Regions from separate parts of the Mesorhizobium sp. M0968 genome, predicted to be linked through region 3. Evidence: predicted binding sites of a transcription regulator. Region 3 holds the regulator's gene; each other region holds the start of a gene.
What was found. Region 3 encodes PhoB, which activates phosphate uptake and scavenging genes when phosphate is short. Its sites were predicted from a motif close to TGTCATNNANCTGTCAT; they were not measured.

Region 1 (7,597 bases), on a different contig from region 3:
CTTGTTGCGATACATGTATTCATATAGCGGCAAGCACTGATGAATTCAAGCTACGTGGTCACCCAAGGCGGCAAGTGCCGTCTCGACCTCCGCCGCCGATCCGATGCTGCTGGTGGCAATGTCGCGGTTGATGCGGCGGGCCAGCCCCGACAGCACCTTGCCGGCGCCCACTTCGTAAAGCGTCACAACGCCGTTGCTGCCGAACCACTCCACCGTTTCGCGCCAGCGCACGCGCCCGATCACCTGTTCGACGAGTCGGCGGGCGATCTCGTCGGGATCGCTCGTCGGGGTCACCGTAACATTGGAGACCAGCGGCACGACCGGCGCACTCTTCGTCACGGCGGCCAGCGCCTCCCGCATGATCTCGGCCGCAGGCTTCATCAATGCCGAATGGAAGGGCGCCGAGACCTGCAGCATCAGCGCCCGCTTGGCGCCCTTCTCCGTGCATAGCCTCGCCGCCAGTTCGACCGCTGGCCTGGCGCCGGAGATCACCAGCTGGCCGCCGCCATTGTCATTGGCGATCTGGCAAACCAAGGCTTGTGCGGGATCTTTGGCGGCGCCCTGGGCGGCCTCTGCGCAAGCAGCTTCGACGTCGGCCTGTTCCAGCCCGATGATCGCCGCCATGGCGCCCTCGCCGGCCGGCACAGCCGCCTGCATGGCATTGCCGCGGATGCGCAACAGCCGGGCGGCGTCGGCGACCGAAACGAAACCTGCGGCCGCAAGTGCCGAATATTCGCCGAGCGAGTGGCCGGCGACATAGGTGACCTTGCCGTTCAGGGAGAAGCCGCGCGCCTCCAGCGCCCGGATTGCGGCAAGCGACACCGCCATCAGCGCCGGCTGGGCGTTGGCGGTCAGCGTCAGCGTCTCTTCCGGGCCTTCCCAGATCAGCTTCGATAGGTTTTCGCCGAGCGCGTCGTCAACTTCCTCGAAGATCCGCCGCGATTCCACAAAGGTATCGGCGAGGTCCTTGCCCATGCCGACAGCCTGGCTGCCCTGCCCCGGAAAGGTGAATGCGATGGCCATCGGCGGCTCCCAGCTGCTGGTTCACGTTGCCTGTGACGCAAGGCGTGCGGCCAAGTCAAGTCCAACCTTGATCGCGTAATATCGGCCGAGTGCCTGTTTCGGCAGGCTTTTTGGCGATCACTCATGATGAAAACCGCTCACGATTTGTTTGCTGGCTCTTCTTATTTCCGCCACAGGCGCTAGGCTTTGCGTGACAGTTCGATGACAATCGAGTGACGCTTTTGTTGCGGGCCGGGGAACTATTGAAGTGGCAAAGACCAAGCAGAGCGCAGCCGAGGCGGCGCCCCAGTTTCTTGAAGGCGATCCGTCGACCGGCTATCTGCCGGCGCGCAAATGGCCTGTCATCCGCTATGGCCTTATCAGCTTGCTGGCTGCGGCCATCCTTGTGTTTGCCATCGAACTGATCGTGCGCGGCAACTTTGCCGGCACCATTGATTTCTTTCTGCAGCCTTTCAAACCCGGCTGGACCACGATCATCATTTTTGCGCTGATCCTCATCGGCCTCGACGCCGTGCTCGGCCGCAGTCATCAGAGCCTGATGATCGTCGCGCCGCTGACATTGTCGCTGGCGTTCGTCGGCCACCAGAAGTCGCTGTATCTCGGCGATCCGCTCTATCCGACCGATTTCCTTTATTCCCGGCAGATCGTGGCACTGATGCCGCTTCTGGTACGCGATCGCCCGGGAACCGCCATTGCCCTGGCGATCGGCATCGTCGGCGGGCTGTCGCTGCTCGTCTATGGCTGGCGGCTATGGCGCCGCCGCGTTCCGGCGCTCAGCCACAAGGGCCGCCTTGCCCGGCTGACGCTGACAGTACCGCTGATCGCCTTCTTCGTTTCCATCATGGACTATGCCACTTTCTCGTGGACGCGCGACCGGCTGCAGATCATCCCGATCATGTGGGACCAGAAGGAAAACTATGCCTCGAACGGTTTTGCGCTCGCCTTCGCGCTTAACGTTCCGATGGCGCATGTCTCGGCGCCGCCCGGCTATTCCGACAAGGCGATCGAAGCGATCGGCAAACCGCAGGTGACCGCCTCGGTACCTGCCGAGAAGCCCGACATCATCGTCGTCATGAGCGAATCCTTCTGGGATCCGACCAAGCTACCCGGCGTCACCATCACACCCGACCCTATCCCCAATGTGCGGGCACTGCGCACGGGTTACATGTTCTCGCCCGAGTTCGGCGGCATGACGGCCAACATCGAGTTCGAGGCCCTGACCGGCTTTTCCAACGCCTTCCTGCCGGCGGGCAGCATTCCCTACCAGCAATATGTGCGGACACCGACTCCCTCGCTGGCGACCTTCCTGAAAAGTCAGGGCTACCGGGCGCGCGCCATCCATCCCGGCACTAACTGGTTCTGGAACCGGGGGGCCGTCTATGCCGATTTCGGCTTCAACGACTTCAAGTCCGAGGAGACGTTGCCGCCCATGCAGAAGCGCGGACCGCTCGCGTCGGACGCTGCGATGACCGACGAGATCATCCACGAAGCCGATACCAGCGCCGAGCCGGTGTTCTTTTTCGCCGTCAGCCTGCAGAACCACGGGCCGTATGAGCCGTATCGCTATAACAATCCGACCCACAAGGTGCAGGCGCCGATCAGCCAATGGGCGCGTGAATCGCTGTTGAGCTATGCCGAAGGCTCTTCCGACGCGGACCGCGGCCTCGAGCGGCTGATCGAATGGGCGAAGAAACGCGAGAGGCCGACCGTCATCGCGTTCTTCGGCGACCATCTGCCGCCGCTTGGGCCGGTCTACGTCGAGACCGGCTTCCTGAAGGACAATGTTGCGCCGCGCAAGGAGGCGGCCGACCAGATGCTGCTGCACCACCAGACGCCGCTGATCGTCTGGTCGAATCGCAGCGGCCCGGCCGAGGATCTGGGCGCCGTCAGCCCGTCCTTCCTGCCCTACCATATCCTGAAGACAGCCGGCATCAGCCATCCCTATTACACCGGCTTCCTCGGACAGTTGCGAGAGCGCTACCGCGTTATCGACCGCAATTTGCTTTTGGCACCGGGGGGCGACGCCACCCCCGATTGGTCGCGTCAGAAAGAGATCGATCCGGCAATCCGCGACTTCCGTCTGCTGCAATACGACATGATGTTCGGCAAGCGCCATGCGGCGCCCGATTTCTTCCCTGAAACCACAGGCAAAGTGGCTGCACACACGAGTTGAGCAGCGGCGGCGGGAGAGCGGCCGACGTCGTTCAGTTCGTCAAGTGCAGCTGCGAAATCGAGCTTCCGATTTTCAGGAAGACGCTTTCGAGCTGACTGACGTCGTTGGTCGGGTAATAATCCGACGGCGACGATGCGCAGGCCTCGTAGAGCTTGCGGTTGGCTGCGGTGTCGGCCTGCAGCAGCACTGTGAAGATCTGCACGTCCTGCTTCTTCAATGTGTTGCATACATTGGTTGTCCAATCGTCGACATTGCGCGCAGCCGCGGTCTGGTCGCTGGATCCAAACCGACCCGAGGCCAGGAATCCGTAGGAGCCATAGTCCGACTTCTGTGGCGTATCCTTCGCGCCATAGACAACATTCTCGCCGTCGGTGAGCAGCAGCACCGTTTTGGTCGTGCCTGACGCCCTGAACGGCGCGCCGTCGCTGTAAGGCGGTGCCGGCGAGAGCACCCGCATCCCCCATGACAAGCCTTCCGAAACATTGGTCCCCGAGCCGTTCCATTCGATCATCTCACCGACGGCCTTCCGCAATTTGTCGAAATCATCGGTCAGCGGCACTATCGGCGTCGGACAGGCCCGGTTTGGGCCGATAGTCAGTGGGCCTCTCTTGTCGTTGATCAGCTTCATCGTCGAAACACTGTACTTCGCCATGTCGCTGGTGAGGCCGGGAAGCAGGGTGAGGACGGTATCGTCGAGATAGGAATTGTTGTAGCCGGTCGCTGAATTGCCGTAGGAGCTGTTTGGATTTCTAGCGTTACCTGGATCGTCCGGCGCGAAATAAGGTACGAACAGGGTGTCCGGTTTGTTTTGGTCGGGCGAAATGTCGGAAACATTGTTGGTTCCTGGCCGCGCTTCGACGCAGCCTCTCCATTCGACGCCCAATTGCTTGAACAGATCCATATGGTTGACGCGCTTGCCGCCGACCGAGGGGAAATTGGCGCCGTTGTTCGGCGATTTGCCGGCCATGTCGATCCAGGCCGGATCGTAGTCCTCGCCCTTGACGTTGACGGCGGTGACGAACGGCACCACCGCGACACGTACGCTGCGCGTCGGCGACTTCGCCGCTTCGAGCATATCGATCAGGGCCGTCGCCGCCGTCCGCAATGCGCCGATGCGATCGTTGCTGGCCATCGACCCGGTATTGTCGAGCACCAGCACGACTTCGAGCTGATTGGTCGATTCGACGGCGCCGGCATCGACGGTGATGCGCTTGTCGTTGCCGAACAGGAAGGCGAAGTTCAAATTGACGTCCGCCGTGGCGACAGCCTTGGTCTGGATGTAATTGAGGCCCCTTTCCACGGTAAGCGTCGCTTCGGCGTTCCTCAACTCGCTGTGGCCGGCGACATTGGTCTGGAAGTAGCGGTCGAAGACGTCCTTGCGCGAAGCCTCGATGTCGCCGAGATGCGAAGATGCAAGGTTCGCGGCATCGAGCGCATTCTGCAAGCTGACCTTGGCCCTCATCAAGGTGGACACGTCCACGGCAAAGGCGACGGCGGTCAGAACCGCAGGCAGCCCGAACGCCAGCATCAGGGCAAAGTTGCCGCTCTTCGAACGGCAGAATTTGTCGAAAAGCATTTTTGTCCCCAAACCGCCTTGGTGCCGAACTCGCGCAGACTGTTTGCTTTTGCATCCGCATGATGAACGACGGGTTGCCGCCACGCCCGCCGGTGCTGGAACTTCGCATGGTGGTTAAGGTCCGGTTTCAGGAGATCCGTAAGCCTTGCCGTCGAGACCCGTGGCGCTCTGGGACGGTAGGGCCGTTTGCTCCGTCGTTTGGCCTTGCTTTGCGGTCAAATTCCTGTATAGACGCCCGCAATCTGCCGGTCCTTGCTGGGGGCTGAACGGAGGGCCGGAGGTTTTTCGAAACCTTCGCGTGAAGCCAGAAGCGCTTCCGCCTCCCGTGTCTCCGCTCTCGACCGTCTCGTCATGCTCCTTTCTTCCCCGCCTTCGCAAGGATTGCGGGTCAGAGAAGTTGCAGAGGCTTTTGCCGCCGGGAACCGGGAGAGAAACGAAGAAAGGCACGAACACTATGGCTCTATACGAACATGTGTTTCTTGCTCGGCAGGACCTCTCGCAGCAGCAGGTCGATGCGCTTGTCGAACAGTACAAGGGCGTCATCACCGCGAATGGCGGGTCCGTCGGCCGGGTCGAGAACTGGGGACTGAAGTCCCTCACCTACCGGGTCAACAAGAACCGGAAGGCATATTATACACTCATGGACATCACCTGCCCGCCGGCCGCGCTCAACGAGATGGAGCGCCAGATGGGCCTGTCCGAGGACGTGCTGCGTTTCCTGACCATCAAGGTCGATGCGCATGAGGAAGGTCCGTCGGCAATGATGCAGAAGCGCGAAGAGCGCTCGGAACGCGGCGGCTTCGGCGACCGCGACCGTGGCGATCGTGGCCCGCGCTCATTCGGCGACCGCGATCGCGGTGACCGTGGTGACCGTCCGCCGCGCAGCTTCGGCGATGGCGGTGCCGATCGTGGCCCGCGCCGTCCGCGCGAAGGCTTTGAAGGAGCCGCAGAATAATGGTCGACATCAACCAGATCCCAACCCGGCGCCCCTTCCACCGTCGCCGCAAGACCTGCCCGTTCTCCGGCGCCAATGCGCCGAAGATCGACTACAAGGACGTGCGGCTTCTGCAGCGCTACATCTCCGAGCGCGGCAAGATCGTTCCATCGCGTATCACCGCCGTAAGCCAGAAGAAGCAGCGCGAGCTCGCCAAGGCGATCAAGCGCGCCCGCTTCCTCGGCCTGCTGCCCTACGTGGTCCGCTAACACTGATTAGTTGACCATGATCTTATCCGAAAACCGGTTTCCACTTTTCGGGATCATGGTCTAGCCAGCGGGCGGTTCGCCGCCCGCTTTTCACCGGCCACGACGGGCGTAGCCGGATCGAACACCAAATCCCGGGTTGGATTTCAACAAGAGATCCTAACTGCCGCGACAGGCAGGACAGCGACACAGGCGACGACGCCCCAGCTTCCTGACCTGTTCCAGACAACTCGGCGCCGATCCTGAGGACAGCGCCCAAGCGAAGGAACAAAACCATGGAAGTCATTCTTCTCGAACGCGTTTCCCGCCTCGGCCAGATGGGCGATACCGTCAAGGTCAAGGACGGGTTTGCCCGCAATTTCCTGCTGCCGCAAGGCAAGGCGCTGCGCGCCAACGAAACTAACAAGAAGAAGTTCGAGGGACAGCGGGCCCAGCTTGAAGCCCGCAACCTGGAGCGCAAGTCCGAAGCCGCGCAGATTGCAGAAAAGCTCGACGGCAAGAGCTTCATCGCCGTGCGCTCGGCCGGCGAAACCGGTCAGCTTTATGGTTCGGTCTCGACGCGCGACATCGCCGAGCTGGTGATGGCGGAAGGTTTTTCGGTCAACCGCAACCAGATCCTGCTCAACCAGCCAATCAAGACCATCGGCGTCACCAATGTGGCGATCGCGCTGCACCCGGAAGTCGAGGTTACCATCACGCTCAACATTGCCCGCACGGCCGACGAAGCCGAGCGCCAGGCCAAGGGCGAAACGCTGACCACCGCCGAAGCCATCTACGGCGAGGACATCAACGATAATGCGCGGCCGGAAAACTTCTTCGATCCGAATGCGGAGTTCGAAGGCGGCGAAGACAACGGCTGATCGTCATTCGTCGGCATTCGCCGGCTAATCGCTATTCTGGCCCAATGCCCGGGCCTCGTACCCGGGCATTTTTATGCCAAATGGAACTTTTCGAACCCCTATATCTTGATGCAGAATAGGACAGCATGTCTGGCCGAGAGGGGACAATTGGTCATGAATATTCTGCTGAAACGCGTTCTCGACCGCCTGGTCCGCACAGGCAATCTCAAGGTGACAGGGCCGCAAGGCTCGATGGTGACTTTCGGTGACGGCAGCGGCGAGCCGGTGCACATGCACATCAAGACAAGGCATGCCGAGCGCGCAATAACCTTCGATCCGATGCTGGCGGTGCCGGAAGCCTACATGGACGGTGAACTCGACATTCTCGAGGGCGGCGTGCTGGGGGTGATGCGGATTGCCTTCCAGAACATGGGCAGCGGCGGTATCGATGCCACCTGGTCGAAGGCGATCGAAGGTCTGCGCCACGCCTTCCGGCGCCTGCAGCAGATCAATACGGCGTCGCGGGCGCGCCGCAACGTGCAGCGCCATTACGATCTGTCGGGCGACCTCTACCGCCTCTTCCTCGATGAGGACATGCAATATTCCTGCGCCTATTTCGAGCAGCCGGACATGACGCTCGACGAGGCCCAAGCGGCCAAGAAGCGCCATATCGCCGCCAAGCTCAGGCTGAAGGCCGGCCAGACGGTTCTTGATATCGGCTCCGGCTGGGGTGGGCTTGGGCTCTATCTAGCCAAGGCGTTCGACGTCGACGTACAGGGCGTGACG
Region 2 (7,597 bases), on a different contig from region 3:
CTGGTTCCGACGATGCGCCGGGCTTCGGGCAGGTCACGAGCGCCGACGGATTGTGCGACCAGGATGGTCGCCGCCATGCCGATGCCGAAGACGGTGCCGAGGATGAGAAACAGCACGAGGTTGGCATTGGACGTGGCGGTCAGCGCCGCTTCACCGAGGAAACGGCCGACCCACACGGCATTTATCGAGCCGTTGAGCGACTGCAGCACATTGGAGCCGAGCACCGGCAGGGCAAACAGCAACAGGGTGCGCGGGATAGGCCCACTGGTGAGGTCGCCGGTCTGCCGGCGCGGGGGCATGTTGTCGTCCATGGCAGGCAACTCGGCGAAGGCTTGTCTGAGTCCGCAATGATTGCCGATTTAACGGGAGAGGTCGATGCGGCGCTGTAAATTCCGCCTGGCGTGCCTTGATCTAAGCATTTCTCAACCTTCCGGAATCGTATATTGATCCCGCACGCGTGGGGCCGCATTTTCCTGGATCTCATGGGTAGGCCGGGGGGCTCATGTCCGATATTCCGTTGTTTTTTGAGCGCCTGAACCGGCGCGCCTTTCTTGGTGCATCCGCTCTGGGCGCGGCCTCCGTGGCTCTTTCGTCGTGCACTACGACGGACGTGGCGGCGCCGGTGCCCGCGGCACCAAGCGATCCGGCTTTCGGCGATGCCGCAAGCATGTATGCCGCGCGCATGGACGAGGGCTATCAACTGCCGGCAATCCCGGTAGCCAAGGTCGATCCGAAATTCGTGCGTCAAATCGTGGCCGACCCGACTGGAGAAAAACCCGGCACGATCGTCGTCGATACTTCCGAGCACTTCCTCTATCTGGTGCGCGACGGCGGCAAGGCAATTCGCTATGGCGTCAGCCTCGGCAAGGCCGGTTTCGGATGGACCGGCAGCGCCGTGGTACAGGCGAGGAAGAAGTGGCCGGTCTGGACGCCGCCGCCGGAAATGATCCAACGCCGGCCGGAACTGGCGAAATACAAGGACGGCATGCCGCCCGGCCCGCAGAGCCCGCTTGGTGCCCGCGCGCTGTATCTCTTCCGTGACGGCAAGGACACGATGTATAGGCTGCACGGCACGCCGGAGTGGGATTCCATTGGGAAGAACGCTTCCTCCGGCTGTGTGCGCTTCATGAATCAGGACATAATCGACCTCTACAGCCGCGTCGACGGCGTCGCGCCGGTCTTCGTGCGCCCGAACCTGTCGGCCGCCGGGAAGATCGCCGCCGTGTCGAACAGGACGGCCGAGCCGATCGATGCCGGCGTGCCAAAGGACGCGGAGATGTTGAGGTAAGTGCCTTCGACTGGATCGTCAGTCGCAGGTTTTGCAACGCACCAGGACACCGTCCTTGCGCGGGCGAGCCGCAACTGAAGGGCACGACCGCTCAATCGCGCCAGCTCAGGCGGACGCGTTCCGCGCGTCCGCCTGTATGGGTGCCGCTACTTCTTGGCGAGGCCTGGGAGCGTGACCTGATAGACCAGGAACATGGTGTCGACATCGGCGCCATCCTCGGCCTTGTAGGCCGCGCCTACCTGGAAGCCGTCCTGCGTGAGGAAGTCATTGTCATTGGCGACGAACAGGAAATAGTCGTCGGGCAGTGTCGGATCGAGGACGCTCACCACCGACATCGCCTCCCACTTCTCCGAAAGGTTGTTGCGGTCGTTGGGCGCGCCATTGTGCAGCCCGAAGCGGCCGAGCTCGGTCTTGTCGTTGATGTCAATGAGCGGCGTCAGCTTGGCCGGCGTCACCGATGGATCGAGCTCACCCTTGGGCGCCAGCGGCTTGTCCTTGTCGAATTCTGTGCCGGCGACATCGGTTGCCGCAGACAGATCGACGACGCTGATCTCGCGGTGGAGCGAGGTGTCGCCCTTCAGCCCCTGGCCATTGCCGCTGTCGCGCGCCAGCATCAGGAAGGTCTTGTCCGACAGCGCCACGATTTCGCTCTGCGCGGCGATCTTGGTTTTGCCCTTGGCATCGGTGAACACCGGCAGCGGCACGACATATTCATGCGCGAGCTTGAGCTGGCCGGGATCCGAGGCATCGTAGACCAGCGCGCGCGTGTTCTGACGCGTCGAGGCGGAATCGCCGCCATCCTGCCTTGGGGCCGACTGCAGCACGGCAATCAGGAACTTCCCGTCCGGCGTCAGCGCCATGCCTTCGAGGCCCTGGTTGTTCTGACGGCCGGTTTCGGGATCCTTCGGATCCGGGTCTGCCGCGCCAAGTCCCGGATTGTTGGAAGCAAAGTTTGGCGTCCCGTGACGCATCGGGACAAGCGCCGCCGGCGGCTGCGTTGCCGACATCAGACGCCCATCGGCGGAGAAGCGGTAGATGTTCGGACCGTATTCGTCCGAGATGAACATCGTGCCGTCGGGCAGCCGTGCGATCGCTTCGTTATCGAGCGCGAGCTTGCCGTTGCCTTCGGGCAGGATCGGCATGTCGTCGGTCGCGGCACGCACGCCGTTGAGCGGATCGAGGCCGGTTGCGTCGGCGCCCTTGTCGTCGGTCAAAAGCATGGTGTCGGCAAGCGTCGCCTTGAGGCCCGATTGTTCCTGGCCGGTGGCCGGCACTGCACCCGGCGCGATCGGGGCGAACTCGAGGGCAATCGTGTTGAGGCGTGGGCGGTAATCGGTGGTACCGACTACATTGTAGCCGCGGTCCGGCAACAGCCATAACGAGCCCTTGTAGCCATCGGCGCCATGCGTCCAGCCGGCAGCGTCGATCGACATGCCTGAGCCGGAGCCAAACGTCTCGCCGAACTTGTCCTTCTGGCTGGCCGGGATGCGGCCGACACCGACCAGGCCCTTGTTGACGAAGCTGACGCCGCCGACGGTCGCGGCGTTTTCAGCCAAGGCCGGGGTCAAGGCGGTGAACATCGCCAGCGCGACGGCGAGGGACGCGGTTCGGTGCAGGTTTTTCATGGATATCCTCTTTTGAAACAAAGCTGCCGGGATCTGAAAAAGCGCCGCGTCGCATCGAGGATTGCCGCGAAAGCCTTCGGAGAAGCGATCTAGGACGCGAACATGATACTTGCGTGACAGTGCCGCGCTTGCTTGTCCCCGTGGTCGCAACTGGCCTGGGCGAATTCGTCGTCGCCGAGCGAGCAATTAACAACTTTACAAATAATCGTTCTTATGTAAAGTTATGACAATGAAAGGTCCCCAATGACTGCCTATCGTTTCGCCACCCGCCTCAATTCCTTTGCCTCGCGGCCACAGTCCGAGTGGCCCGATCTTGTCGGCAAACCGTCCATGCTGCAAATGGCGGCACGTGCGGCGAAGGTTGCGGAGTTGACCGATCTCGACCTCAACTTCCCCGACCATGTCGATGAAAAGCCTGCGGAAATAGCACGCAAACTCAGCGACTTCGGGCTTTCCATCAATGGTTTCGCCATGCGCTACTACTCCAATCCGGCTTTCAAGCTCGGTGCCTTCACCAATCCAGAGCCTTCCGTTCGCCGCGAAGCCATCGACCTGACCAAGGCCGGCATCGACGCCACCCGCGAGGCGGGCGCCGGCCTGATGACATTGTGGTTGGGGCAGGATGGCTTCGACTACGCCTTCCAGGCTGACTACGCAACAGTTTGGCAACACGAAATCGATGGAATTCGTGAAGTTGCGGCGCATGACCCCGATTGCCAGATCAGCCTGGAATACAAACCCAACGAGCCGCGCTCCTACAGCCTGATGCCAGATGCGGCGACTACATTGCTGGCGATCCGCGAGATCGGCCTGCCAAATCTCGGCGTGACGCTCGATTTCGCCCATGTGCTCTATGCCGACGAGCAGCCGGCCTTTGCCGCAGCACTCGTGGCGCGACACAGCAAGCTGCTCGGCGTGCATCTCAACGACGGCTACGCCAAGCGCGACGACGGCTTGATGGTCGGTGCCGTGCATACGGTTCAGACGATCGAGCTGCTCAGGCAGATCCGCCGCGACGGCTACGCCGGCGCCATCTACTTCGACACGTTTCCCGATATGACCGGGCTCGACCCGATCCACGAATGCGAAGTCAACATCGCGACCGTCAAGCGCATGCTGCGCGTCGTCGATCGGCTGGACGGGGACAACCGCCTGTCAGCCGCCGTCGAACGTCAGGACGCGATCGCCTCGCAGGCCATCATCCAGGAAGCCATGCTCGGGCCGGATAGCTGAAGCTCCGGCGCCATCACCGTTTTCAACCAGGGAGGAAAGACCATGAAATTTCTGCTTGCCACCGCCACCGCTGCCCTGATGGCGCTGTCTATAGGCTCGTCGTTTTCCGCGGACCTCGCGCCGCTCAATTCCGACACCGAGAAGGATCGCATCGACTGGTCGCAGCTCGAGGCCAAGTTCGGGGCCTTCCCCAAGCTGCCCGAGGGCACCAAGGCGGGTGCGGTCTCCAAGACGCTGACCAATGAATACTGGCGCTCGCTGGGAGAGGGCTACAAGTCGTTCGGCGACCGCACCGGCGTGCCCGTGGTCTACCAGGCGGCGCAGAGCGAGGGCGACCAGCTCGGCCAGCTCACCATCGCCGAAGGCCTGGTCACGCAAGGCTACAACGTGCTGCTCGTTTCGCCGCAGACCGACTCCAACCTGCAGCCGATCATGGAACAGGCCAAGGCAGCCAATGTGCCGGTGGTCAACGTCAACGACGCGGTCATCCCGCAGGCTGAGCACTATGTCGGCAATGTCCAGCGCGACAACGGCGTGCGCGTCGCCAAATGGTTCATCAAGAACCGGCCGGATGGCGGCAAGGTCGCCATCGTCGAAGGCCAGGCCGGCGTCTACGCCGCCGTCCAGCGCACCGACGGCTTCAAGACCACCATCACCGAAGCCGGCAAGTTCGACGTCGTCGCCAGCGTCCCCGGTAACTGGGATCGCCAGACCTCCTACGACGCGGCCACCAACATCCTGCAACAGCACCCCGATCTGATCGGCTTCTATGCCAACAATGACGGCATGGCGCTGGGCATCGTCGAGGCGGTCAAGGCTGCCGGGCTGCAGGACAAGGTTGCGGTCTTCGGCACCGACGGGATCTCCGACGCCTATGCCTCGATCCGCGCCGGCGAGCTGACCGGCACCGTCGATTCGTTCCCGGTGCTGACCGGCGAGGTGGCGCTGGAATCTGCGCTGCGGCTGGTGGCCGGGCAGAAGCTGCCGCGCGTCGTCGCCACGCCGCAGGCGCTGATCACCAAGGACAATGCCGACCGTTACTCTGGCGCCGGCGACGCCGTGCGCAAGGCGCTGCTCGAGGACGCGGCAGCGGGCCAGTAGAGCAGGGCCGGCAGGTGCCGGCCTTGGGTCGGCACCTTGCCTGGAGAACCGAAGCAATGTCAGCGCGGCTGCAATTCGAGGGCATTTCCAAAGAGTTTCCGGCTGTGCGGGCGCTGAGCGACGTGTCGTTTTCGGTCGGCGCCGGCGAGATCCATGGCCTGCTCGGTGAAAACGGCGCCGGCAAATCGACGCTGCTGCGCATACTGTCAGGCGTCTACCGACCGACGGCGGGAAGCGTGCTGATCGACGGCAAGCCGGTGACGCTGAACAATCCGGTCGCCGCACGCGCCGCGGGCGTGGCGATGATCCATCAGGAATTACAGCAGGTGCCACGCCTCAGCGTCGCCCAGAACATGTTCCTCGGCCATCCGTTGACGCGCGGCGGCGTCTTCGTCGCACGGCGCGAGCAGGAAAGCCGCGCTGCGGAAGCGCTGGCCGCCATCGACCCGACCATCGATCCGGCAGCCCCGCTTGGCTCGCTGAAGGTGGCGCAGCGGCAGATCGTCGAGATCGCCCGGGCGCTGCTCGACCGCGCCAGGATCGTGGCGATGGACGAGCCGACGTCGAGCCTCACGCCGAGCGAGTTCGAACGGCTGGCGGAAGTCATTGCCGGTCTGGCACGCGACGGTGTCGCCGTCGTCTATGTCTCGCACAAGCTGGACGAGGTGTTCGGCATCTGCGAGCGCGCCACTGTCATGCGCGACGGCGTTGTGGTCGAAACCGTCGATCTCGCGCAGGTGTCGGAAAAGGCCGTCGTTTCGATGATGGTCGGCCGCGAGCTTGCCCAGGAACAACACCGCTCGCATGCTTCCCCCGAGATCAGGCTGAGCGTGCGTGGCCTCGCCTCGGCAACCAAGGTCCGTGACGTTTCGTTCGACCTGCATCACGGCGAGGTGTTGGGCATTGCCGGCCTGGTCGGGTCCGGCCGCACCGAACTGCTGCGGCTGCTGGCCGGCGCCGACCGGGCCTCATCAGGCGCAATAGAGATCGACGGCAAGGCGGTAAAGCTTTCCAGTCCGCGCGACGCCATCGCGGCCGGCATCGGCCTGGTGCCGGAGGAGCGCAAGCGCGAAGGCATCGTGCCGTTGCGGTCGATCTCCAGCAACATGGCGCTGGCCTCGATGGGCGTGTTCGCGCCGCGCGGCGTCATCGATCACAAAAGGCTGAAACGGGTCGCGGCCGAGAAGATGAAGCGGGTCAATCTCAGGCCGTTCCTGCTCGACCGGCCCATCCGCCTGTTCAGCGGCGGCAACCAGCAGAAAGCGATCATCGGCCGCTGGCTGGCGGCGGGAACGCGGATCCTTCTGTTCGACGAGCCGACGCGCGGCATCGATGTCGGCGCCAAGGCGGAGATCTACCACCTGATCGAGGAACTCGCCGCCGAAGGCCATTCGGTAATCGTCGTGTCGTCCGAACTCCCCGAGGTGATCCGGCTCGCCGACCGCGTGCTGGTCATGCGCGACGGCACGGTCGCCGCCGAACTGGGCCGCGCAAGTCTCAGCGAACAGGCGATCGCCGCGTACGCCATACCCCAAACGGAGATTGAGGCCGGCAAGGCGCAAGGCCATCGGGCCGGTGCATAACAGACAGGACCAGCGGATGACCGATATAACCCAACACACAGCAGCGCGCCCAAGGGCAGATTTCCTGCACCGGTTTTCCGTGCGCGACGCCGGCACGCTGATCGGCCTGGTGGTGATCCTCGCCGTCTTCGGGGCGCTGGTCCCCGGCTTCTTTGCCGAGCGCAACCTGATCAACATCCTGCAGCAATCGAGCATCAATGCCTGCCTGGCGTTGGGCATGACGCTGGTCATCATCTCGGGCGGCATCGACCTGTCCGTCGGGCCGACGGCAGCCCTTTCGGCGGTCATCTCGGCCTCGATGCTGGTTGCCGGTGTGCCGTTTCCGCTGGCCATCGCCGCCGGCTTCGCCATCGGCCTCGCCTGCGGACTGCTCAACGGCGTGCTGGTTGCCTATGTCGGGCTGCAGCCCTTCATCGTCACGCTGGGAACGCTCAGCACCTACCGGGCGCTGGCGCTGATCTATACCGGCGGCAATCCGGTGCTTGGCCTGCCTGCCGGCTTCCGTGCTATCTTCAACGGCTCGCTGTTCGGATTGCCGTTGGCGGTCATCATCGTGGCCGTGGTCGCGCTGATTGCCTGGATCATCCTCAAGAAGACGCCGTTTGGCGAATATCTGCTCGCCGTCGGCGGCAATGAGGAGGCGGCCTACATAGCCGGCGTGCCGATCGCCCGCACTAAGATCGCCGCCTATATGATCTCGGGCCTGCTGGCAGCGCTTGCAGCGCAGATCCTGATCGGCCGGCTGGGTGCGGCCGAACCCATTCTGG
Region 3 (7,597 bases):
ATATGAGGACAGGACCATGGGCGAACACACAGTCGCTTCTTTCGACGAGGATCTCGAGCAGATCAGCAAGCTGATCCGCGACATGGCCGACCTCGCCGGTTCGATGGTCGGCGGGGCGACCAAGGCCCTGTTGAATTCCGACAACGTGCTGGCGCAACGCGTCGTTTCCGACGACGCCATCATGGATGCGCGTCAACGCGAACTGGACGACCGCGCCATCACCCTGATCGCCAAACGCCAGCCGATGGCCCACGATCTTCGCCATGTGGTCGGAGCGATCCGCATGGCGGGCGACCTCGAACGCATCGGCGACCTTGCCAAGAATATCGCCAAGCGCGTGAGTGCGGTCGGCCTCAGCGCCACGCCGCGGGACCTGTCGCATTCCATCGACGCGATGGCGCAGTTGGTTCTCATCCAGGTGCAGGGTGTCATCGAGGAATATGCTGCAGGCGATGCGGCCGCGTTGGCCAAGCTTCGTGCCGCCGACGAGCGCATCGACGTTAAATACACGTCCGTGTTCCGCGAGCTGTTGACCTACATGATGGAAGATCCGCGCAACATCACCGCTTGCACGCACCTGCTGTTCTGCGCCAAGAATCTGGAGCGGATCGGCGACCATGTCACCAACATCGCCGAAAATGCGTATTATGTGCTGACCGGCGAGCAATTGCCGGTCAATCGTCCGAAGCAGGACGAAACGACAATGTCCGCACCGGTGACATGATGGGGGTGCCCAGCCGATGATCGCACCACGCATAATGGTGGTGGAGGACGAGGAGCCGTTGGGTGTGCTGCTCCGCTACAATCTCGAATCCGAAGGCTACCAGGTCGAGGTGGTGACACGCGGCGACGAAGCCGAGATCCGTTTGCAGGAGAATGTGCCCGACCTTTTGGTGCTCGACTGGATGATACCAGCGGTTTCCGGCATCGAGCTCTGTCGTCGGTTGCGGGTGCGCCCCGAAACCGAGCGGCTGCCGATCATCATGCTGACCGCGCGCGGCGAGGAGAGCGACCGGGTGCGCGGTCTTTCGACCGGCGCCGACGACTATCTGGTCAAGCCGTTTTCGACACCGGAATTCATGGCCAGGGTCAAGGCGCTGCTGCGGCGCGCCAAGCCGGAAGTGCTGTCCAGCGTGCTGAAGGTCGGCGACATCGTGCTCGATCGCGAATCGCACAGGGTCTATCGCAAGAAGAGCGAAATCAGGCTCGGGCCGACCGAATTCCGGCTGCTCGAGTTCATGATGCGGCATCCGGGCCGTGTCTTCTCGCGCAGCCAGTTACTCGATAATGTCTGGGGCGAGACAATCTACATCGACGAACGCACCGTCGACGTGCATGTCGGGCGGCTGCGCAAAGCCGTCAACAACGGCCGGATGCCGGATGTCATCCGCACCATCCGCGGTGCCGGCTATGCGATCAGGGAAGATTGACCCGCCTGGTCAGGCTACGTTCTTTCTGACGCTGGGCCTCATTTGCGCGCCCGGCGCGAAAATCTCCTGGTCGACGAAGCTTAACGCCCGCATCGCGCAGCCTTCGCGGATCAGCGGCAATTCGTTCGGCTCTGTATCGAAGGAGATCGAGCCTGAATGCTGGCCGCCGGCGGTCTGGGCGATTGCCTTCCGCAAGGCCGGCTCGATCAGATCGAAGGCGGCGGCACTGGCGCCGACCATCGCGACCGGTGCCGGATCGATCAGCGCGAACAGCGAGCCGAGACCGAAACCCAGCGCTTCGCCGGCCTTGCGGTAGGCCTCGCGTTCCGGCCCATCTTTCTCGCGCGCCCGGGCCGCCAGTGCTCGCATGTCGGCGTCGCTGACGTCGGCGACCGGTTCGCTGTCTTCGCTCATCTGCCTGGCGTTGCGCCAGATGGCGTAGTTGCCGGCATACGCCTCGATGCAGCCGCGCCGCCCGCAACGGCAGAGCGCGCCGCCCGGACGATGGATCATGTGGCCAAATTCGCCGCCCGAGGAATGCGTCCCGGTGAACAGTTCGCCCTTCAGCACCAGCCCCATGCCGATGCCATGCGAAAGCAGGATGGCGATGAAGTCGTCGCGATAGCGATCCGGATTGCGCCAGCGCAAAGCCACCGCCATCATGTTGCAGTCGTTCTCCACCGTTGCCGGGATGCCGAATTCGTCCTCCAGCATGTCGGCAAAGGCGATGTCGGTCTGCGGCGTGATCGGCGACCACAGCATGGCGCGTGCAGGGGAGTCGGCAATGCCCTGAATCGCCAGGGCGATGCGGGCGACACTGCGGACGTCAAGATCTGGATCCTGCAGCCGGCGCCGGACGATGGCCATGCATTCACGGATCAGCTCGTCGCGCGGCATGGTCAGCGTGTCCAGCCGGCGCTGTTCCTCGGCGACCACCTGTCCCGTATAGTCGATAATGGCGGCCGACAGGAAATTCAGCGACAACACCACGGTCAGCACCGCCGCCGCTTCCGGATTGAGGGCGAGGCCGACCTGCGGACGACCGCGTTTCAACGAAACGGGCTCACTTGCCTTGCTCTCGGCGAGGATGCCTTCCCGTATCAGGTCGGAAGAGATCGCCGATATGGTCGAATGACTGAGGCCGGTGGTAGCTGCGATCTCAGTACGCGATGGCTGGCCGGCCCGGCGCACCGCCGAGATCACCATCGCCCGGTTGCGCCGGCGCAAATCGTCATGGCGGATTCCGACCGACATTGTTTTGCTTTCCTCCCGGTTGCCGCGGCCGCTCATGAACCGGAAGCCGTCGGTAATGTCCGACAAATAGTGTCGGATGCAGGCAAATAGTGTCAGATGCAGGTGGCGCTGTCATCGTTTATTCCGACGCTCGAAAAAACTCGCAGAGTCATCAAAATCCATCAGAATCGATGTTGACAGCAGCCGGAGATCGGGCCAGTATTTTTTCGAGGCTCGAAAAAATTAGAGCTTCTAAGCTGGTCTTTGAGCCAATTGGTCACGCCGTACGCGGCGCAGGGAGGATATGATGAAGAAATTCACGACCGCCATTCTGGCGGGTGTCGCCATGACGCTGGCGCTGGCGTCGGTGGCGCAGGCTAAAGACAAGGTCATCGGCGTTTCCTGGTCGAACTTCCAGGAAGAGCGCTGGAAGACCGACGAGGCCGCAATGAAGGCGGCCATCGAGGCCGCAGGCGACAAGTATATTTCCGCCGACGCACAGTCCAACCCCGGCAAGCAGCTCACCGACGTCGAGAGCCTGATCTCGCAGGGCGCCAACGCACTGATCATCCTGGCGCAGGACGCCTCGGCCATCGGGCCGGCCGTGCAAAAGGCGCTGGACGAAGGTATTCCGGTTGTCGGCTACGACCGGCTGATCGAGAACAAGGACGTCTTTTACCTGACCTTCGACAACAAGGAAGTCGGCCGCATGCAGGCCCGGGAAGTCTTCAAGGTGAAGCCGGAAGGCAACTACGTCTTCATCAAGGGTTCGGGTTCCGATCCGAATGCCGATTTCCTGTTTGCCGGTTCGATGGAGGTGCTGAAGGCGGCAATAGACAGCGGCAAGATCAAGAATGTTGGCGAGGCCTATACCGACGGCTGGCTGCCGGCCAACGCTCAGAAGAACATGGAACAGTTCCTGACCGCGAACGACAACAAGGTCGATGCCGTGGTCGCCGCTAATGACGGCACTGCCGGCGGCGTCGTCGCCGCGCTGACAGCGCAAGGGCTGGCCGGATCGGTTCCGGTTTCGGGCCAGGACGGCGACCACGCCGCGCTGAACCGCATCGCGCTCGGCACACAGACCGTGTCGGTGTGGAAGGATGCGCGCGAGCTCGGCAAGAATGCCGCCGAGATCGCCTCGCAACTGGCCGACGGCAAGCAGATGACCGACATTGCCGGCGTGAAGGATTTCACCACGCCCGGCGGCAATGCCGTCAAGTCGCTGTTCCTGACCCCGGTCGCCATCACCAAGGACAACCTCAACGTCGTCATCGACGCCGGCTGGATCAAGAAAGAAGAGGTCTGCGCCGGCGTGACGGCTGGCACTGTTGCAGTCTGCAACTGAGCCGACGTTTCCGAGAAGTCCGAACGCCGCGGCCGCTCGCCGCGGCGTTTTTCAACAAGAGTTGTTTTTCCGCTTCCGGCGGATAACTTCTAGGCTGCTTCCGGCATCCGCGACAGACGGCAACCCGGCGGGAGAAACATCATGACCGACACGACGTCCAACACGCCGGTCGACAACACGGCAGACCGGGCACGGGAATCCGAGCTCGGCATCGTTGCCCGATTTCTCAAGGCAACCGAACTCGACACGCGCATGCTCGGCATGGTCGGCGCGCTGCTGGTCATCTGGGTCGGCCTGCATGTCGTTTCCAGCGTACGGCTCGGCGTCAATCCGTTCGACTTCGACAGCCGGACCTTCCTGACGCCACGCAATCTCTGGAACCTGTCGGTGCAGACTTCCGCCGTGGCCATAATGGCCGCCGGAATGGTGCTGGTTATCGTCATGCGCAATATCGACCTGTCGGTCGGTTCCGCCGAAGGCCTGATCGGCGTGGTCATGGGCTTTGCGCAGGTGCATTTCCTGGTGCGAATGATCGGTCTGCAATTAGGCAATCCCTGGATCTGGATCCTGGCACTGGCCATCGGCCTGGCGCTTGGCCTTCTGATCGGAGCGTTCCAGGGATACATCATCGCTTATCTCGAGGTGCCGGCCTTCATCGTGACGCTGGGCGGCCTTCTGGTCTGGCGGGGTGCCGCATGGTGGGTCGCCAGCGGTCAGACGATTGCGCCGCTTGATGCCACTTTCCAGCTGATGGGCGGTGGGCCGGCGGGTTCGATCGGCGCGCGATGGAGCTGGATCGTCGGAATTGTCGCGTGCCTGGCGGTTGTGTTCATGCTGCTCAACGGGCGGGTGCAGCGCAAGCGGTTCCGCTTTCCGTTGCGCCCGATCTGGGCCGAGACGTTCCTCGGTGTCCTCACCTGCGCTGTCATCATGGGCGCCATATGGCTTGCCAATTCCTATCCTTGGCCGGTCGGCATCGTGAACAGATATGCGGCGGCCAACAATATAACGGTTCCCGAAGGCGGGCTGTTCATCGCCCATGGCATCGCCATACCCGTGCTGATGGCTGTAGCCGTAGGGCTGATCATGACCTTCATCGCCAAGCGTACCCGTTTCGGCCGCTATGTCTTCGCCATCGGCGGCAATCCGGAAGCAGCCAACCTTGCCGGTATCAACACGCGCTGGGTGACCATGAAGGTGTTCATGATCATGGGCGTGCTGGCGACGATCGCCGCGGCGATCTCGTCAGCCAGGCAGAACTCGTCGACCAATGCGCTGGGCACGTTGGACGAGCTGCTGGTCATCGCGGCGGCGGTGATCGGCGGCACGTCGCTCGCCGGCGGCTCCGGCACAGTGCTCGGCGCCATGCTCGGCGCGCTTTTGATGCAGTCGCTGCAGTCCGGCATGGTGCTGCTCGGCATCGATTCACCGCTGCAGAGCATCGTTGTCGGCGCCGTGCTGGTGCTCGCGGTGTGGCTCGATACCGTCTATCGCAAACGCGTTTAGGGAGGAGGAACGATCATGGCAGACAAAACCGCTCCCACGGGCACGCCGCTGATCGACATGCGCAACATCTCCATCGCTTTCGGCGGCATTCGCGCCGTCGACGATGCCTCTGTCGACCTTTTCCCGGGCGAGGTGATGGCTTTGCTCGGTCACAACGGTGCCGGCAAATCGACGTTGATAAAAATCCTGTCCGGCGCCTACAAGCGCGATGCGGGCCAGATTTTCGTCAACGGCGAGGAGGCTTCGATCTCCAATCCCCGCGACGCCAAGAAGTACGGCATCGAGACGATCTACCAGACGCTGGCGCTGGCCGACAATGTCGATGCGGCCGCCAACCTGTTTCTCGGCCGCGAGCTGATGACCGGCTGGGGGACGCTCGACGACGTCGCCATGGAGGCCGAGGCGCGCAAAGTGATGGGCAGGCTCAATCCGCGTTTCCAACGCTTCAAGGAGCCGGTGGTAAAGCTTTCGGGCGGCCAGCGGCAGTCGGTGGCGATCGCCCGCGCCATCCTGTTCAATGCTCGCATCCTGATCATGGACGAGCCGACGGCGGCACTCGGGCCGCAAGAGACGGCGCAGGTCGGCGAACTGGTCAGGCAGCTCAAGGCCGACGGCATCGGCATCTTCCTGATCAGCCATGATATTCACGACGTGTTCGAGCTTGCCGACCGTGTCTGCGTCATGAAGAACGGTCGGGTTGTCGGAACGGCGCGCACAACCGACGTCACCCAGGACGAGGTGCTCGGCATGATCATCCTCGGCAAGTGCCCACCCGGCGCCATTCCGGGGCCGGGCGCGCTGAAGATCGCCGCATGAACGAGAATTAGCCGGCTAATCACACGCCGCCAAAATGTGCCAGCCGTCACCATGCTTTGGCCTTGCCATTGTGTTGGCGTCAGGACTTGCCCATAAAGATGCCGAACCGTCCACGGGACGTATCAGCAATTGAAGAAGCTTTTTCCGACCGTCGCTTTTATCGCCGTCGCGCTGATCAGCCTGACGATGGCGGGTTTTGCCTATTTTGCCACCCAGGAGGCGGCCCGCATTAAATTCGAGGCGACGGCAGACGACGCGCTTAACCGGATCGAAAGCCGCATCGACCTGGACCTGTCGCTGCTGCGTTCGACCCGGGCGCTGTTCGACGCACGCAATGGCGGTATCTCGCAGGGCGAGTTCAAGGCTTTCTTCAACGCGCTCGACGTCGACAATAATTTCGCCGGCCTGCGCGGCATCGGTTTCCTCCGCCTGGCGAAAACTGGCAACGAGGCGGCGGTCGAGCGCGACATCCTGCACGATCACGGCGCAAGCCATCCGATCTATCCCGACACGAACTTACCGTGGCGTACGCCCATCGTGCTGTTCGAACCGCTGGATCCGTCCAACAAATCCAGCATCGGCTACGACATGTTCACCGGGCCGGCGCGGCGCGAGGCAATCGAAAAGGCGATGGCCGACGACCAGCAGCACGCCAGCGGGCTCGTGCAGTTCGGCAAGGATACGGGTGCCGCGCAGACCTTTACCGGGTTCCTCGTCTTCGTCCGGCTCAATGTCGAAACCGCGCCGGACGCCGTGAACGCGACGAGATCCTCGACTGCCGGCTTCCTTTATGCGGCCTTCCGCGCCCGTGATCTGTTCCAGGCTGCGCTCAGCCGGGCACCATTGCTGCCGGTCAACACCGAGATCTATGACGGCACGGTGGACAGCGACAACCTGCTGTTCCAATCGGAAACGCCGCCTGTTTCGAGCCTCGGCGACAGGCTGCTGGTCACCCGCAAGGTCACCGTCGCCGGCCGGCCGTGGGTCGTCCTGTTCAGGCCGACAAGTGCTTTCTCGCAACCTTCCTCGCGCGCCATCCCGGTGATGCTCGGATTGTTCGGACTGCTGCTTGCGGGCGCCATCGCGCTGGTGGCCCGCTATCAGGAGCGGGCCTATGAGGCGGTCTCGCTGCTTCACGAAACGACCGAAAAGAGCCTGCTGGAAAAAGACCTGATGCTGCAGGAGATGAAGCATCGCATCAAGAACTCGATCACGCGGGTGCTGGCAATCGCGCGCCAGACAGCATCGCACACCACCGACGTCC

Region 1: NKH67_RS25915 (LTA synthase family protein) is a predicted target of PhoB. The motif match lies at 1,214-1,230, and genes of this name have one in related genera.
Region 2: NKH67_RS05075 (esterase-like activity of phytase family protein) is a predicted target of PhoB. The motif match lies at 3,016-3,032, and genes of this name have one in related genera.

Annotation. Positions count from the first base shown of each region.
Region 1 is NZ_JAMYNL010000020.1:67,019-74,615, reverse strand. It holds gene fabD (ACP S-malonyltransferase) at 46-1,023, opposite strand; gene NKH67_RS25915 (LTA synthase family protein) at 1,271-3,196, shown strand; gene NKH67_RS25910 (pilus assembly protein TadG-related protein) at 3,228-4,772, opposite strand; gene rpsF (30S ribosomal protein S6) at 5,227-5,727, shown strand; gene rpsR (30S ribosomal protein S18) at 5,727-5,975, shown strand; gene rplI (50S ribosomal protein L9) at 6,248-6,832, shown strand; gene NKH67_RS25890 (cyclopropane fatty acid synthase) at 6,986-7,597, shown strand, end outside.
Region 2 is NZ_JAMYNL010000002.1:462,351-469,947, reverse strand. It holds gene NKH67_RS05085 (MATE family efflux transporter) at 1-311, opposite strand, end outside; gene NKH67_RS05080 (L,D-transpeptidase) at 503-1,288, shown strand; gene NKH67_RS05075 (esterase-like activity of phytase family protein) at 1,435-2,913, opposite strand; gene NKH67_RS05070 (TIM barrel protein) at 3,157-4,146, shown strand; gene NKH67_RS05065 (sugar ABC transporter substrate-binding protein) at 4,189-5,247, shown strand; gene NKH67_RS05060 (sugar ABC transporter ATP-binding protein) at 5,304-6,830, shown strand; gene NKH67_RS05055 (ABC transporter permease) at 6,847-7,597, shown strand, end outside.
Region 3 is NZ_JAMYNL010000001.1:201,766-209,362, reverse strand. It holds gene phoU (phosphate signaling complex protein PhoU) at 17-724, shown strand; gene phoB (phosphate regulon transcriptional regulator PhoB) at 741-1,430, shown strand; gene NKH67_RS01060 (ROK family protein) at 1,440-2,684, opposite strand; gene xylF (D-xylose ABC transporter substrate-binding protein) at 2,971-4,011, shown strand; gene NKH67_RS01050 (sugar ABC transporter permease) at 4,153-5,517, shown strand; gene NKH67_RS01045 (ATP-binding cassette domain-containing protein) at 5,533-6,333, shown strand; gene NKH67_RS01040 (CHASE domain-containing protein) at 6,463-7,597, shown strand, end outside.